Regions from separate parts of the Bradyrhizobium guangxiense genome, predicted to be linked through region 2. Evidence: predicted binding sites of a transcription regulator. Region 2 holds the regulator's gene; the other holds the start of a gene.
What was found. The regulator LexA, encoded in region 2, represses DNA repair genes until DNA is damaged. The targets are predictions, from matches to a motif close to TGTTCNNNNTGTGTTCNG.
Positions count from the first base shown of each region.

Region 1 (5,566 bases), 1.6 Mb from region 2:
GAGATGGCGTGGGAATTCGATCAGCTCGGTCGCAAGCTCGACCGCGAGGTTGATCATGGGATTATCGGGATCGAGCCCGGCCTGCCTGACCTGCATGTCGTTGAGACCCTTGCCCCAGCTGCCCCAGACGGTGTCGGCGAGCGCGGCGGTGACGTCTTCGGTCAGGCCCAGCGCCTTACCGACGTCGCGGATGGGGCTGCGCGGGCGATAATGGATGACGGTAGCGATGATCGCGGCACGGTGGCGGCCGTAGCGGCGATAGACATATTGCATCACCTCCTCGCGGCGCGAATGCTCGAAATCGACGTCGATATCGGGCGGCTCCAGCCGCTCCTTGGAAATGAAGCGTTCGAACAAGAGGTCCACCTTGGTCGGATCGACCGAGGTGATGCCGAGCACGTAGCACACGGCCGAATTCGCCGCCGATCCCCGGCCCTGGCACAGAATGTTCTGGCTGCGCGCGTAGTGCACGATGTCATGCACCGTGAGGAAATAATGCGCGTATTTCAGCTCGGCGATCAGCGCGAGCTCCTTGTTGAGCGTCGCCCGCAGCTTGTCGTCGATCTTGCCGTCGAAATATTTGTCGACGCCCGCCCAGGTCAGATCCTCCAGATGCCCCTGCGCGGTCTTGCCCGGCGGCACCGGCTCGTCCGGATATTGGTATTTGAGCTGGTCGAGCGAGAATTCGATCCTGTCCGCAAAGCGCATGGTCTCCGCGATCGCATCAGGGAAATCGCGGAACAGCCGCGCCATCTCCCTCGGCGTCTTAAGAAAGCGCTCGGCATTGGCTTCCAGCTTCCGCCCCACAGCTTCGATCGTGGTCTTTTCCCGGATGCAGGTCAGCACGTCCTGGAGAGGACGACGGCCGGGATCGTGATAGAGCACCTCGTTGGTCGCGAGCAGCGGCACCTTTGCTTTTGCGGCGAGATCGTCGAGCCGTGAGAGGCGACGCCGGTCGTCGCCGCGATAGATCAGGCTCGCCGCCAGCCATACGCCCTCGGCACGGCTCGCCTTCAGCTTTGCGAGCACATCCAGCGCCTGTGCGGGATCAAAGCGATGCGGCAGCGTCAGCACCAGGAGCTGGCCTTCCGAGAATTCGAGAAGATCGGCGAAGGTGAGACGGCACTCGCCCTTCTCGATCCGCGTGATGTCGTCGCCACGCTTGCCCCGGGTCAGGAGCTGGCAGAGCCGGCCATAGGCGGCGCGGTCGCGCGAATAGACAAAAATGTCCGGCGTGCCGTCGATGAAGACGATGCGCGCGCCGATCAGCAGCTTCGGCTTGTGCAGCACCTTGTCATTGTCGAGCTCTTTATAGGCCCGCACCACGCCGGCAAGCGTGTTGTGATCGGCGATACCGATCACGGGAATGCCGAGAATGCTGGCCTGATGCACATAGGCACGCGGATCCGAGCCGCCGCGCAGGAAGGAGAAATTGGTGGTGATGCCGATCTCGGCATAGGCGGGGGGGTTCATGCGAAAAGACCGTGCACATACCAGCCGGGAGAAGCGGGCTTGCCATCGCCATCGAACACTTCCCCTTCGTAAAGACCGTCGCGAAAGATCCAGAAGCGCAGGCCCTCGGCATCCTCGACGCGGAAATAATCCCGCGTCAGCTGCTTGCCGTCCTGCCGCCACCATTCCATCGCGATGCGCTCGGGCCCCTCCACCCGCACCACGGCATGCAGCGCGCGGCGCCAGGTGAACTGATGGGGCGGACCATCCGGCACGGCCGCGAACGGCACCTTGATCGGCTCCGGCTTGTCGAACAGCCTCAAGGGGCGCAGCGGCGGCTCGCTCTCGACGCGTGCGGGCCATTCGGCCTGCATGGCGGCAGCAAGATGATGCTGCGCCGGCGCGGTCATCACCGCGCATTCGGGGATATGGGTATCCTCAGGCAGGTGCACGACGACGCGTTTTCCACCGATGCGCGCGGCGATGCGGTCGATCAAGGCGGCGAGCTCATCATTGTCGTGGACATGAGCGTCGAGATCGCGCTGCTCCTGCACCACGATCTCGGTGCGGCTCGCCGACAGGCGCACCATGTCGAAGCCGAAGCCGGGATCGAGCGGATCGGCGAGCGCATCGAGACGCTCGCGAAACAGCCGATCGATCACCGCGCTTCGCGTCACGGGACGTCCGGTCTCGACCATGATCGCGCGCACCACGCCGTCGGTGCGGAAGAAGGCGGCTTCCAGCCGCCGCGCGCCCTTGCCCTGTTTCTCCATGGAGGCGATCAACGTGTCGGCGAGTCGCGACAGCGTCATCGCAATCATGGTGTCGGTTGCGATCGGCTCGGCGAAGCGCTTCTCGACGATGTAATCGGGCGGCGGTTTTCGCGGGCTGATCGGCGCATCGCCCTGCCCCAGCGCATGGGCGAGCAGCGTGGAGAACCGGGCGCCGAACCGCGCCGTGATCTCGCTCGGCGCGCGCGCGGCGACGTCGCCAATGGTCTTCAGGCCGGCGCGGCGCAGGCCCGTGGTGATCGCCTCGCCCGCACCGAGCGCGGACACCGGAAACTGCGCGATCGCCGCCGCCTCTTCACCATCGGCGACGATGGTGCCCGCGGCCTGCCGCGTCAGCGTGCGCGCGCAGACCGACGTGCCGGCAATTGCCGCACCGACGGCAAAGCCCTGACGGGCAAGCGTCCGGACCAACGCTCGCAACAGCGCAGCCTCGCCGCCGAACAGATGCGTGCAACCGGTGATATCGAGGAACAGCCCGTGCGGCGGATCGAGCGCAACCAGCGGCGTGAAGCGGTCGCACCAATCGGCGATATCGCTGAGCGTCTTCGCATCGGCCACCACATCGGCGTCGAACACTTTCAGATCCGGGCACATCGCCCGGGCATTGGCGAGGGGCTGGCCGATATACAGGCCGAGACGTTCGGCGGCCTCGTCCAGCGCATGGATCACCAGCGCATTGTTCTCCTTGATGACGACAATGCTCGGCTCATGATTGGTCTTAACCAGTCCGGCGCTGCCAAGAAAGCGCTGGATCCGGTCGATGGGCAGGCGCGGCAGCCACAGGCTGAGGATACGCCGACGGTTCACTGAACTGGCACTCATCACAATTCCATTCCATGATCCAGCGGCCGCATTGGCCATGACGATTGCGCAAGAGCTCGGCATCGAAGCGCGGCGCGCCCCAGGCACTCCAAGGCGCCGCAGGCATTGAAGCAGTGCCCGGCGGCGAATGCGCCGCGCGCAGCATCCATCTCGTCTCCGCGGTCGACGGCAACGGCTGCGCCGCCATCCGCAACATCAGGCCGGTGACGCCGGACGATTGCGCGGCCAGCGTCAGCTTGCGGCTCGCCACCAGATCGAACTGCCTGATATCCCCCCAAAGCTCGAGCACGACGGCGCCCAGCGCGTCGCAGGCAAGCGCGTCGGCCGAGGTGCGCAACGCGCTCTCGACATCGGCGGCGCGAACCATCACCACGCGGCGCGGATCGAGGCCGAGCTCGGATAGCCCGCTCATCGACAGCGCGCCGGCTTCAACTTCCGAAAAATCCTGCCGCACCCACAGCAGCGGCCGCTGCGCGCTCACGCGCCCCGCAAGCCCCATGACAAAACCCGTCGCGGCCGCGCCCTGGCGCCCCTCGCAAAACACCTCGTGGACCGCCGCGCGCGCGAGCCCGCCCTTCAGCACGGTATCGGCCTGGCTATGGCCGAGCGCGACGCGGTCGTGCTGATGCACGATCTCCGCCGTCTCGATGCGCTCGATCTGGCCGCGCAAGGTCGCAAGCGCGCTCATACGTGCGCCGCTCATATACGCCGCTCCTTCAGAGGTGATTGCCGATGGCTCTCAAAAAGAGAACCAGCGGCTGGCTCATTTGTTCATGATATGTTCTAATATAAAGCTAACGGCACCAGAAGAGTCAATCGAATTGGCGCGCCGTCGGATTCATGAGCTGAATCAAAGGGATTCAAATATGGACGTGCAACGCAAGCTGGAGATTCTGGCCGATGCCGCCAAGTACGACGCATCCTGCGCCTCCAGCGGCACCGAGAGGCGGGATTCCAGCGACGGCAAGGGCATGGGCTCGACGGCGCCCGGGATGGGTATCTGCCATTCCTACGCGCCGGACGGACGCTGCATCTCCCTGCTCAAGGTGCTGCTGACCAACGCCTGCAATTACGATTGCCTCTATTGCGTCAACCGCGCCTCCTCGAACGTGCCGCGCGCCCGCTTCACCATCGACGAAGTGGTCAAGCTGACGCTCGACTTCTACCGGCGCAATTACATCGAGGGCCTGTTCCTCTCCTCCGGCATCATTCGCAGTCCCGACTACACCATGGAGCAGGTGGTCAGCGTCGCGCGAAAACTGCGCGAGGAGCATCACTTCCGCGGCTACATCCACCTGAAGACCATTCCCGAAGCCGACGACGCGCTGATCGCGGAGGCCGGCAAATATGCCGACCGTCTCTCCATCAACATCGAGATGCCGCAGGAGACGAGCCTGCAGCAATTCGCGCCGGAGAAAGACGTGCGCGCGATCCGCCGCACCATGGGCCGGCTGCGGCTGAAGCTCGACGAGGCCGAGGAGAACCGCGCAACGAAAACGAAGGCCAAGCCACAGCGCTTTGCACCCGCCGGGCAAAGCACGCAGATGATCGTCGGTGCAGATAGCGCCTCCGACCACACCATTCTCCACACCAGCGCCAATCTCTACGGCGCCTACCGGCTGCGGCGCGTCTACTATTCCGCCTTCAGCCCGATCCCCGATGCCAGCCGCGCCTTGCCTCTGGTGCAGCCGCCGCTGCTGCGCGAGCACCGGCTCTACCAGGCCGACTGGCTGATGCGGTTCTACGGTTTTGACGTCGGCGAGATCGTCGACGACAGCGCGATGCTGCCGCTCGAGATCGATCCAAAGCTGGCATGGGCGCTGCGTCACCGTGACCGCTTCCCGCTCGACGTCAACCGCGCCAGCCGTGAAGAACTGCTGCGCGTGCCGGGCTTCGGCACCAGGACGGTCGAACGCATCATCGCGACACGGCGCACCACCACGATCCGCCTGGCCGATCTGGCGCGCCTGCATGTCCCCCGCAACAAGGCGCTGCCGTTCATTGTCCTCAGCGATCCCCGGCCGCCGCCACCCCGCCTCGACGAGGCGCGGCTGGTCGAACGGTTCAAGCCGAAAGCAACGCAATTGGGATTTGGCTTCTGATGCAGTACATCACCCTCGACACCGAAACCGATTTCGACGGCTGGCGCAAAGCAGCGCGGAGCCTCGTGCTTCACCACGTGCCGCCCAGTGATGTCACCTGGACCGTGAAAGGCGGCGAAGCGGACTTATTCGCGCCACAAGCGCCGTCTCCGATGCTCGAGGTGAACGAGGGTACCTTCAACGTATCAGGCAAATTCGTCGAGCTCGCCCAGGCCGCGATCCTGCACCGAGATCCCCAGCGCTTTGCGATCCTGTATCGGCTGCTGTTCCGGCTGAAGGACAACCACGATCTCATCGAGGTCGCGACCGATCCTGACGTCGCGCAGGTCACCGCCATGGCGCGAGCAGTCCATCGCGACGAGCACAAGATGCATGCCTTCGTGCGCTTCCGCGAGATCG
Region 1 is NZ_CP022219.1:1,934,655-1,940,220, reverse strand. Features, by position in the region: gene X268_RS09075 (error-prone DNA polymerase) at 1-1,473, opposite strand, end outside; gene X268_RS09070 (Y-family DNA polymerase) at 1,470-3,065, opposite strand; gene X268_RS09065 (ImuA family protein) at 2,962-3,768, opposite strand; gene X268_RS09060 (putative DNA modification/repair radical SAM protein) at 3,932-5,167, shown strand; gene X268_RS09055 (UdgX family uracil-DNA binding protein) at 5,167-5,566, shown strand, end outside.
Region 1: the regulator LexA is predicted to act here: its motif matches at 3,834-3,851, upstream of X268_RS09060 (putative DNA modification/repair radical SAM protein).

Region 2 (5,566 bases):
TTGGAGGACGAGGTGCTGCGCTGCCTCGGCCTGTTGGGCGCAACGTCGTTTGCCGAGGTCGACAGGTCCTGCCTGCATCCGGCGACCGCCACCAACGCGCCGAGCGTGTTCAGCGCGTTCCCGCTGTTCGACCACGAGCCTTATCGGTACTGATTGGCAGATCCTCAAATGAAAGGATGCATGTGACATCGCTCTCTCCCGGCAGCGCGGACGCGCTTTTGTTCGATCTCGGGCGCGTCGTGCTCGACATCGATTTCTCCAAGGCGATCGCCTGCTGGGCGGGACATGCCGGCTGCCAGCCCGAGGCGATCGTCGCGCGCTATGTGCGCGACGAGGCCTACCGGCTGCACGAGGTTGGCAAGATCAGCGACGAGGATTATTTCGCCTCGCTGCGCGCTTCATTGGGAATAGGCATTTCGGACGCGCAGTTCCTGGAGGGCTGGAACGCGATCTTCGCCGGTGAGATGCCCGACATCGCCGAGCTGTTGCCGCGCGCTGCGAAGCAGATACCGCTCTACGCCTTTTCAAACACCAACCGGCCACATGTCGACTATTTCTCGAAGGAATATGCCGACCTGCTCGGCCATTTCCGCGAGCTATACCTGTCGTCCAGCATCGGCTTGCGCAAACCGGATGCGGAGGCTTTCGACCATGTCGTTGCCGCGATCGGCGTGCCCGCCGAGCGCATCGTGTTCTTCGACGACCTCGCCGAGAACATCGAGGGCGCGCGGGCGCGCGGCCTGACGGCCGTGCATGTAACGTCGCCGCGCGACGTTGGGAACGCATTGAAGGCGTTGGGTATCTGACCCCAGAGATTCGTTACGCGAAGCCCGCGCCGGAAGCGCGTCCGGAACTAAATTTGCAGCAAATATGGAACCTGATCACTTTGTGCATTTTTATACAGAGTTCCCGGGAACGGAATACCACCCTCCGGACTCATGAGTCCGTTGGGACTTCTACACCGGACTCATCGACGTGCTGGGCAAAACCTACCTCACCAAGCAAGCCTCTCTCCTGCTTGAATTCGCAAGAAACACCTCGGATTCGGACCTTTCCGCCAAGCTGATCAGAAAGGCGGCCGACCTGAAATCGCAGGCCGACCCGCTCCCCGACAAGGATCAAGGGCCCAAAGCTCCAGACGTCGCGTTCGACCTCGGTACGGACGGACCGACCGGGAGTTGACCGATGCTGGCCGTGGCGCTTGTTTTTCTCGTTCTAGCCATGGCGATCCTCATGCCGGTTTGCCTTGCCTTCCGGATCATGCCCCGGCGGACGTGAGCTTCCCTCCTCCGCACTGAGATCACGCACGATAAATCATTCTGCGTGCTGCTTTGCCTCGCGCCTGCACTCGGCTAGAACTCTCCGCCATTTTATCGATGTGCTCAGCAGGAGTTCCGCCGTGGCCTTGATGCCGGTTTCCGACGCCCTTGCTGCGGTGCTGGCGGGGGCAGAGCCGCTGCCTGAGCAGATGGTTTCGCTCGACGAAGCCTACCACCGCGTGCTCGCCCATGACCTCGCGGCGCGGCGCACGCAGCCGCCGCATGCCATGTCGGCGATGGACGGCTATGCCGTGCGCGCGGTGGATGCGGCAATGATTGATTCCAGGCTGACTGTCATCGGCGAGGTCGCGGCCGGCCGGCCGTTCACCGGGACGGTCAGCACCGGCGAAGCCGTACGGATCTTCACCGGCGGCGTCGTTCCAGACGGCGCGGACGCGGTGGTGATCCAGGAGGACACCGTTGCGGACGGCAACAGGGTCACCATCAGGGAGGCCGCGATCGCCGGACGGCACATTCGCCCGGCCGGCGTCGATTTCCGCGAGGGTGACGTGCTCCTGCGCAGGGGAGCCCGTCTGACCGAGCGCGATCTCGCGCTCGCCGCTGGAATGAATCACCCGCACCTGCCCGTCCGCCGCCGTCCGAAGGTCGCGATCCTCGCCACCGGCGATGAGCTGGTGATGCCCGGCACCACGCCCGGCCCCGGCCAGATCGTCTATTCCAACGGTTACGCACTGCATGCGCTCGCCCGCAGCGAGGGCGCCGAGACCATCGACCTCGGTGTCGCCGCGGATACGCTGGAGGCGACCTCCGCCGGAATCCGCCGCGCCCGCGACAGCGGCGCGGACATCCTGATCACCACCGGCGGCGCCTCGGTCGGCGACCACGACCTGGTCCAGCAGGCGCTCAAGGACGAAGGCATCGCGATGGCGTTCTGGAAGATCGCGATGCGGCCAGGCAAGCCGATGATGCACGGGCGGCTCGGCGCCATGCGCGTGATCGGCCTGCCCGGCAATCCCGTGTCGTCTTACGTGTGCGCGTTCCTGTTCATGGTGCCGCTGATTCGTGCCCTATCGGGCCAAGAGGTGATTCATCATCGCCGCGAACGCGCCGTGCTGGGCCGCGATCTCGGTGCCAACGACCAGCGCGAGGATTACTTGCGCGCGCGTCTGGAGCTGCGCGACGACGGCACGCAAGTCGCCCTTCCCGTCAGCCATCAGGACTCCTCTCTGCTTGCGAATCTCGCTGCGGCACAGGTACTTCTCGTGCGCGCACCCTTCGCGCAGAAGGCCGAAGCCGGCAGCCCTTGCGAGGTGTTGCGGCTGCCGGTTTGAGCCGCGCGGCCACACGTATTCCGCGAGGTTCGCTTCGTTCACGGTAAATTAAGCAGTTGCGGAACACATATCGAACATATAGTGTCCGTTCATGATTTGTTTCGAGCATGTAGCGCCCTGTCGCTGAATTCACCGTCTCGGAATCGAACGACATCAACCGGGGGACTTTGGTCGAGATGTTAACGCGCAAACAATACGAGCTTCTGCGGTTCATCAGCGAACGTTTGAAGGAAAGCGGCGTGCCGCCCTCCTTCGACGAGATGAAGGATGCGCTCGACCTGCGCTCGAAGTCAGGCATCCACCGCCTGATCACCGCACTCGAGGAGCGCGGCTTCATCCGCCGCCTGCCCAACCGCGCCCGCGCCATCGAAGTGATCAAGCTGCCGGAGCTCCAGGCGGCCGCCGGCAACCGACGCGGCTTCACGCCAAGCGTCATCGAAGGCAATCTCGGCAAGGTGCGCGCGAGCACCAGCCCGCCCGCTGACGAGGGCGAGCGGCCCGTGGCGGTGCCAGTGATGGGCCGCATCGCGGCCGGCACGCCGATCGAGGCGCTACAGACCCGAAGCCACACCATCAGCGTGCCGCCTGACATGCTCGGCTCGGGCGAGCATTACGCACTCGAAGTGCGCGGCGATTCCATGGTCGAGGCCGGTATCCTCGACGGTGACATGGCGCTGATCCAGCGCAACGAGAGCGCCGACACCGGCGACATCGTTGTGGCGCTGATCGATGACGAGGAGGCCACGCTCAAGCGCTTCCGCCGCCGCGGCGCCTCAATCGCCCTCGAGCCCGCCAATGCCGCTTATGAAGTACGCATCCTGCCGCCGAACCGCGTGAAGATTCAGGGCAAGCTGATCGGACTTTACCGGAAGTACTGATTTGCGGACGCACTCGGTACAGGAACATCCGGCGCCTTGCGCGCCTTCGATCGGTACGCCGATCAGATATTGGAGCGGACGGATGTCCGCTCCGGCTGGATAGTCTTTCTGGTTCTGCACAGATTATCCGGCCCCTCCTCCACGGCCACGTCCTCAGCGGATCGCACGAGACAGCATCGCGTCACGGCCTCCGCGTTGGAGGGGACAGGCAAGTGCGTATCGCTTGAGTGCCGCTGTGACCGCCGCTGGTCGCACCACCGGCAGGCGGTTGCCGCGCAACCGCATCGTCATGTCTGCAACGCCCGGCGCAATGCAATTGCGCAGCACCGCAATCGTGCTGGCGATGCAGGCGTCGCGTTTGCCAGCCGTTGACACGTGCCGGCCAAATGCGCGGCAGCGGGCTTTGTTCCTAGCGAATCCGGGAAAGTTAATGTGATCGCGGCGCGCAGATCACAGCCGCAGATTCGCCTTCAACCAAGCAGAGCTTTGCGTCCTTACTCTGACAGAGGCCTGTGCCTCCAAGAGAGGTGCGGGTCGCTTTCTTCGCATGAGGAGCACCCGATGTGTGACTATAGCCTGCATGCCGTCGCGACGCGCCCCGCGGAAGTCGGCGAGACGATCGTCACGACCACGTTCCGCGGCACCTCGACACGCGGCTTCGCCTCCGAAGCCGATCTCTCCGTTGCGGTCTGCCTGCTTCCAGGAACGGAGCTCGCCTTCGCCGACAACGTCCGTTACGACAACCGCTGGATCTGGACGCGCACCGTCAATTCCCGCGTCGGCAAGTTCGGCAAGATCGATCCGCACATTCCCGACCGCCATCACGACGCGATCGAATTCCCTGACGGCAAATACGTGCTGGTGACGCAGCTCGTCGAAGGCCAGCGTGCGACCGTGCTGCAGCTGCCGGTGACCCAGCCGGTCGGCGAGCGCGAGCACAAGCCGCAGAGCATCGCCGACAGCCGGCCGCCGGTCACGCGTCTGCCGATCGGCTGACGCCGCCCCGGCCGCAAGGTCGAGGCTAAGGAAATGCCGTCGCCGGCCGAGGCCGGCGAGATGGTATGGCTTGCGTCTCACGGAATCCCATCGGACCGTCCCCCTTTCCCCTCCCCTCCATCCTCAATCGTCGGCCTGCAAGTCGGTCTCCGTTGGCGTTGCGTCGCGGTTGCGGGGAGCCGTCCTCGGCGCAAGACTGCCGTCGAACTCGCCTTCGCCGGCACCGGCCGGCAACCACGGGCGGTTGGTGCCTCTCGCCCTCACCGCCTGGACGGAAAATCCGTCACCACGCGGCGTGAGCGCCAGCGCGCCCTGGCGAACCAGCCGCTGCCGATCCACCACCATCGCCGCGCAATCGGGCGGCGCGGGCCGTGACGTCACCACCAAGGCGGCGCGGCTGCAATCGTCCGCCAACGCATCGATGCGCAAGGCCAGCGCGACCAGCCGCCCGTCGGCGAGCGGCGTGACGCAGCCGGCCTCGTCGCACGATATACCGTCGGCCAGCGCGCTACTGCCGGCATCGCGCGGATCGGCGTCGGCCGCCAACCACTCCCTCAGCAGGAAATTGTCCTTCCCAGCCCTGATCAGGTGCAAACGCCCGTCCCCGCCCCGCACCGCGACGCTCGCGCCGTCCCCGGCAATCAGGACATCGGGCTGCCGCACCGAAAGGCCCCAGGCGATCGAAGCCAGCAGAACCACGGCACCGGCCCAGCGCAAGGGCGTGCGCAACAGGCCCATCACGATGATGCCGAGGCTCGCTCCGACCAGCGGCGCAATACTGAACGCGGGGATGTGGCCGACCGCGCCCGGCAAGGCCGCCACCCAGCGCGAGACCGCAACCATCCAGTCGATGCCCAATCCCATCAGCCACCAGAACGCGCCATCGAGCCCGAACGGCGCAGCCAGCAATCCCAACAGTCCGGCCGGCATCACCAGTGCAGAGACCACCGGCATCGCACCGAGATTGGCGAGCACGCCGTAAGGCGTGACCCGATGGAAATGGAAGGCGGCGTAGGGCGTGGTCGCAAGCCCCGCGATCAGCGAGGCCAGGAACAACATCGCGATCTCGCGGCCGCCCCAC
Region 2 is NZ_CP022219.1:3,500,638-3,506,203, forward strand. Features, by position in the region: gene X268_RS16570 (alpha-hydroxy acid oxidase) at 1-153, shown strand, start outside; gene X268_RS16575 (HAD family hydrolase) at 177-806, shown strand; gene X268_RS16580 (hypothetical protein) at 976-1,182, shown strand; gene X268_RS16585 (molybdopterin molybdotransferase MoeA) at 1,400-2,611, shown strand; gene lexA (transcriptional repressor LexA) at 2,788-3,489, shown strand; gene X268_RS16595 (hypothetical protein) at 4,051-4,485, shown strand; gene X268_RS16600 (ComEC/Rec2 family competence protein) at 4,609-5,566, opposite strand, start outside.